DNA from 2 places in the Salinibacter sp. 10B genome. Region 2 is predicted to be linked to the other one. Evidence: riboswitches for the same ligand, from Rfam matches in the RefSeq annotation. Region 2 holds a riboswitch; the other holds the start of a gene.
What was found. A riboswitch is a leader RNA that binds a small molecule or an ion and turns the genes downstream of it on or off. The one in region 2 is predicted to bind thiamine pyrophosphate.

Region 1 (3,198 bases), 1.1 Mb from region 2:
CACGGTACGCTGATTAACCAGCTGGAGGATCCGAATTACTTCCTGATTCACTCCCTTTCGGAGAAGCAAATGCACCTGTTTCTGGTTGGGTACGACGTGAACGGCCTTGCCGGCCGGGCCGGAGGGATCGGGTCGCCGAGCGGAGGATGGGGCGGAGGCAGTGGGGACAATCACCTCTTCAGCGAGGTGCTTTCCTCCCGGAGTCTGCACATCAATCGACTGATCCTCACCCACGAGGTCGGTCACCTGATTGGCGGGCACCACGGACACTCGATTACGAGCGGATGCTCGGGGTCGATGTGCGGACGCTCGATCATGAACCACACGATCACAAACGCTCAGGAGTACTTCTACAGCGATGCCAACGACGAGGAGATCAGCGACGTGATCGATGCGGTTCTGCCGTAGCGATTCTGTGGAGCGACCCTACCGGCCGGCGGTTTGAAGCTGATTCAAGACGTCCAGTCGGTATGCCCGTCCCGAGAAGGGGGACGGGCATTTTCTTTTGGGGCCGGAGATTGGTGTCGTCGTTTCCTTTTTGAAGAAAAAGGAGGACGGGCGTTGAGGGGACGTTGCTCGGAGAGAGGGGGGCGTACGGAACGCACTGCGGATCGGAAGCGGTCTCTCCGGGTTCAGAGCAACGGGTTCGACCGGAATAGAGACGCAGATCAATGCGATGACCGACGAGGCTTCCTCAGCAGAGTGGGTGGCCGGGGCTGATGGGTTTCGAGACGGTTGGGCCATTGTGCTTTGGCAACCCACGACCGGGACGATACGGCGACGCACGGTGGACGCCGTGGAGGCGCTGCTCGATCTGCCGGAGGCGCCAGCGGTGACGGGCATCGACATGGTGATTGGGTGCCCGGAGCAGGCCGAGCCGGGCGGACGGGCCTGCGACCAGGCTGCGCGCAAGCTGTTGGGGCATCCGCGCGGGGCGAGTGTTTTTTCGGCCCCCGCGTACGACACTCTTCAGGCTGATACCTACGAGGAGGCTCTCCGTCGCAATCGCGCCAGCGGACCGGACGCGCCCGGTCTTTCGAAGCAGGCCTTCCACCTGCTGCCGAAGCTGCGGGCCCTGGCTGCACGGATGACTCCTCAGCGCCAGCAGCGCGTCCGCGAGGTACATCCCGAGCTCTCTTTCTATGCTATGAATGGGGACGCGCCGGTTGAGGCGAAAAAGAAGAGCCGGGAGGGGCGCGATGAGCGCGTGCGCTTGTTGCAGAAAAATGGGATTCCGGACGTTGAGGAGGCCGTCGCAGCGGTCGCAGAAGGAGCGCTCGGGGCAGACGATGTGATCGATGCCCATGCCGCCTGCTGGACGGCCCGGCGGATTCGTGAGGGCACAGCCGAGCGGTGCCCACCGGAGACCGAACCGGCCCCAGAAAGTGCACAGGGATTGCGCATGGAAATCTGGCGGTGAGCCCGCATCAGGGATGGTTGGCTTATACCGGCGACCATGTTTTGCACCGAATGGTTGTGCTCAAAAGGAACTCGCCGTATTAGTGCGTCCATCTGAATCTGTAATTCATCCATAGCTGAGCCAATAGCGTCCTCCGGGCGCAGAAACACGCGGTGCCGCCTCCGGTATCCGAATTGACATTTGAAATGACTGCTGGGGGCGTCCCGGCGCGCTGCTGCGTCGGGGCTGAGACCGTACCCTTCGAACCTGACCCGGTTCATACCGGCGTAGGGAAGAAGCAGGCGATGGCTGGTCCGTGGCGGGCCAGTTCGGTTGTCGCCGCCCCCATCCGTGTCGATGGTGGCGGCGTTTGTATTGTCCCCCATCGGCGCGCCGCTTGCTCGTTCACATCTGCTTGGCGCGACGATGATCTTGCTTCGTTCTCTCCAGTCGTTCGTTTTTGTCCTTTTGTTTAGTGTTGCTGCGCTCCTTCCGGCGCACGGCCAGTCTACCCAATCGGCGGCCGTTATCGGACGCGTGGTTGAGTCTGATCCGTCTCAACCTTTACCCGGAGCAAACGTGGTCCTGCGCAATCCGGCCACCGGGCAGCGTCGCTACGGGACCTCCACGGATTCAACCGGTCGGTTTATCCTGCGCGGCGTGGCTCCGGGCCGCTACCGGCTTGCGGTGAGCTTCGTGGGCTACGAGCGCCACACCGAACGCCTCATCCTTGCTGCCGGCGAGACGAGGCGCGACACGATTGCGCTCCATCCCCGCTCGCTGGCCCAGGACGAGGTCGTCATTTCCACGCGACGGGCGCAGCAACGGGTCGCCCCCGTTACCGTCAGCAACCTCACGACCGACGAGGTGGACCGACGCCTCGGGGTTCAGGATCTCCCGGCACTGCTGGAAGAGATGCCGTCGACCACCTCCTATTCCGAAAACGGCAATGGGATCGGGTATTCGACCCTCTCCATCCGCGGCTTCGACCAACGCCGAATTGCGGTGTCGATCAACGGCGTGCCGCAGAACGACCCAGAGGACTTCAACGTGTTCTGGGTGAACCTCTACGGCATGGAATCTTCGATCGAGGACGTGCAGGTGCAGCGTGGGGCGGGGGCGTCGCTGTACGGCTCCGTAGGCATCGGCGGGGCCATCAACATCGTCACCGATCCGTTCGAGCCGGAGCCGTACCTTCGCGTTCGCACGGGGGCCGGGTCGTTCGACACGCAGCGCTACTCGGTGACGGCCAACAGCGGCCTGCTCGGCGATCGCTATGTTCTCAACGCTCGCGTCAGCCGCGTCGTGTCGGACGGCTACCGCCGCAATGCGTGGACCGAGTTCAATCGCTTCTTCGGCGGAATTGCGCGCTACGGTGAGCGGTCCACCCTCAAAATCCAGGCCTTTGGGGGATTGCAGATGGACGGATTGGCGTTTAGTGGCATTCCAAAGTCGGCCAACGACAACGAGACGGCGCGCCGGCAGAATCCGAGTGCTGCCGCCAACGACCAAGAGCGCTTTCGACCGCCCCAGGTCCACCTCAATCATGAGTGGCGCGTGTCGCCGGACTGGTCGCTTGACCAGACGGCCTTCTGGATTCGGGGCGTCGGCTACTTCGACTACGGTGCCAATTACCGATCCGCCGATTATCTGCGTCTTCCGGACGACGTCACCCTTGACGGCCGACGGCTGAGCGACGCTGAGCGTGCTGCTCCCCTTTTTGCCTTCGGTCTCACGCCCGACGACGTGGTTGTGCGGGGCACGCTCGACCAGCACCAGTGGGGCTGGATTCCGACGCT
Region 2 (3,198 bases):
CGTTGGCCGATATGGTGATGGATGGACTCTTCTCACCGGGGGCACCGCCCACGCCGGTGTAACGGATGGGGCGTATTGCGTAATGCGTTGAAGGGGGGACCCGAAACAGGAGAGCGGAGTCTTTTCAAAGATGGAGACTCCAGTGTGACTCGTTTCTCCTGGACCAATTCCGAGAGTGGACTGCATTCTCGGCGAGGGTCCCCCAGTACGCAATCCGTCGGGCGGACAGCTTCAGTACAAAATGATTTTCCACCAACGGCTTCCCTCTCTTGGGCACCGTCAACCCTTCTTCGAAACCGGATTCCTCATCGGACGCACCAACTGGGTCCTCCTCTTCGAATGAGTCGGACATCTACGAGAAGTGGCTGGTGCGCATTCTATTGACGCTGGCCTTTGGGCTGGCCTTTGGGATTGAGGGGATGACGCTGCTCCGCTCGTATCTGTTCTACGGCGACGAGGCGAAAACGTCGACTGAGACGCAGCGGCCCGTGCTGGAGGAGGGCGGCAGGCTTGTACCGTCGCTGGCACCGGATATTCGGGTGTGGCGTCTCCGCGTCCGTGCCACCGATGAGGCGTGGACCTTCATGCTCACGGCCCGGCCCGACACGGCGCTGGAGCGACGCACGACGCTCACATTCGACCGCCTCACGGCGACCAACGGAGCGGAGCGCACCACGGCCCCGAGCTACACGTGGGCGCCGTCCGACACGACCTCGTTCACGGCGTCCTGGACCCTCCCGGTCGGGCAGCGCCCCGATGCCCTCACGATCACGGCGACGGCGACGAGTGCCCCCGACTCCACTGTGTCAGCAACCCGCACGATGGATGTGGGACACGTGCCCGTGCGGATGCAGTGACGCTCCCTTCCCGGATCGCACGAGCTTCGTTCGAGGGCAAAACGAAATCTGTCTTCCGTAGCGTCCCCAAACAGGACGTGATGCGTGAATCGTGAGTCGTGACGTCCGGGGTTGTCTTCACGTATCACGCCTCACGCTTCACGGATCAGCCATCATCGGCGCCCCAACTCGTCATTCGCTACTCGCAATTCGCCACTGCCTAGACTGGCCATTCCTGCTGCGTCCAGGCCTGATTCCAGAACATCCACTCGTACCGAACGCTGGTGGTAAAGGCCGTGCGGGCGCCTTCGCGGGCAGACTCATCCGCCGCCTCCGCAAAGCGCTGTAGCCGCGCCAGGAGGTTGTCCATGTATTCGTGAAAGTCCGGATCGCGGTACATCTCCAACCACTCCGCATACGGATGATCGTCGGGCACGGCCCCCATTTCCCGCTCCAGCCGTTGGCCTAACTCGATGTAGAGCCACGGACACGGCGTGAGGGCGGCCACCGCCTCCACGAGCGTGCCCCGCTGCGCCCGCTCCAGCATGTGATTCTGGTAGGCGCGATTGTTCGGTGTCAGCGTGAGGTCGCGAATGTCGTCAGGCCCATACCCCAGCTCTTCTCCATATCCTTCATGGAGTTCGCCCTCTACGACAACAGCGAGGCGGGCGGCGTCGATGAACCAGAGCTTATCGTCCGGGTCCGGACAGCGGGTAGAGACGAGGGACGCGGCATCGGCAAAGGCCTCCAGGTAGCGCGCGTCCTGCATCTGGTAGAATTTAAATCGCTCCGGGTCGAGCGAGCCGTCGGCCAGGGCGTGCACGAACGGGTGATCGACAGCTTCGTCCCAGGCCTTGCGGACGTGCTCCAGGCACGACTGGGCAAACGGCGGGACGGTGTACGGGCGAGTGTCGATGGGGGCAGCAAGCGTTTCAGGCATGGCGTCGTAGTAGAATGGCTTCGCAAAACGGATGCGATGTGAAAAGGCGAAGCCAGAGATGATACGCACGCCTGGTGGCCCCAGGTCTTGCTTTCCTTCGCCGGTGTGAACCGGATCAGGTTCGAAGGGACTCTCTCAGCCCGGTCGCCGTACGGCGCCGCACACCCCTAGCTTCGTTTTCAAACGTACTGACAGCGTGGGTCAGGATCAAGGTGGAGCAATCGTGCCAGAGCGATTGCGTCTTGATATTGGCGTCTGAATTTGATGGCTGACAGACCGGGCGGGTTCTCGCCCACTCGTCCCAGGTACAGCCGAATAACAGAAGGGCAAAGATGATTTTATCACATACACGCCTCTGAGGATTGGAGCCCCACGCATCAGGCTGGCACGGGCACCACGCGTTTCTGCAAAGCCGTGACCTCTTCCTCAATGGCCCTCGCGATGATCGAAGGCTCCGCCACCACCCCGCCATCCGTCATCACGCCCACCGTGAGGCCTCCGTCGTAGCTGAGAATGCTGATACCGAGGCCAAGGTGCACGGGATGGGGCACCCAGAACACGAGACCTTCGAGTGTTCGTCCGGCGAAGGCGTGCCGGTGCGTTGGCCCGGTGACATTGGTGAGGACCGCCGTGGCCTTGCTTGCAAACAGGTCGGCGGCAGCGTCCTCGATCCACGCCGGGAGCTGGCCAAACAGGCCCAGAATACCCAGAAAAACGTGTGCTTCCGGCGAGTGCTTGATGGCATCCATCCCGCTTTTGGCTGCCCGAAGCCGGGCCGCGGGATCGGTCTCATTCACGGGGAGGGGGAGAAAGGTGAGGCCGAAGGCATTGCCGAGCTCCAGGGCCCGTCCCTCGGGGCGCAGGTCGACGGGCACAATCGCTCGGAGAGACGGGAGGGCCTCCGTTGTGTCGTGGTCGAGCAGGTAGTGGCGCAGAGCGCCCGCCACGGCGGCCACCAGCACGTCGTTGACGGTGGCGTCGGCCCCGCGTCCGATTGCTTTTACGTCGGCCAAGGGAAAGGGCTTGGTGTGGGCCAAGCGTCGGGTTCCGTTCAGCGCTCCATGGAGCGGCGTCGGCGGGTCGGCCGGCTCAAGCACCGATCCCGCGGCGATGCCGACGCCCTCGACCACCGTTGGCAGATGCTGGAGGGTGTCGACGGGATGGCAAAATCGTTCGATGCCCACTCGGAGTCCGGTCCAAAGCCCACGCCTTGTACGGTCGAAGAGAGAGGTGGCCCTCGGCAGGCTGGGTTGTGCGGGAGTGGACGGAATGGAGGCCGAGGCGTCGACCGGATCCAGCAGGTGCCGGGCAAGCGCGACCGATCCGGTGCCGTCGGCCATGCAGTGGTGAAATCGAATCACGAGAGCACTGGTCTCGCCCCGATCAATGACGTAAGCCTGCCACAGCGGGCGATCCGGCGGA

Region 1: it holds a riboswitch for thiamine pyrophosphate, as region 2 does, so the genes downstream of both, BSZ35_RS08740 (TonB-dependent receptor) here and tenA (thiaminase II) in region 2, are expected to answer to the same signal.

Annotation. Positions count from the first base shown of each region.
Region 1 is NZ_MQWC01000004.1:2,086,996-2,090,193, reverse strand. It holds gene BSZ35_RS08750 (hypothetical protein) at 1-408, shown strand, start outside; gene BSZ35_RS08745 (DUF429 domain-containing protein) at 677-1,420, shown strand; TPP riboswitch at 1,605-1,710, shown strand; gene BSZ35_RS08740 (TonB-dependent receptor) at 1,826-3,198, shown strand, end outside.
Region 2 is NZ_MQWC01000004.1:3,138,660-3,141,857, forward strand. It holds gene BSZ35_RS12800 (b(o/a)3-type cytochrome-c oxidase subunit 1) at 1-62, shown strand, start outside; gene BSZ35_RS12805 (hypothetical protein) at 270-857, shown strand; gene tenA (thiaminase II) at 1,057-1,776, opposite strand; TPP riboswitch at 1,852-1,955, opposite strand; gene BSZ35_RS12815 (wax ester/triacylglycerol synthase family O-acyltransferase) at 2,154-3,198, opposite strand, start outside.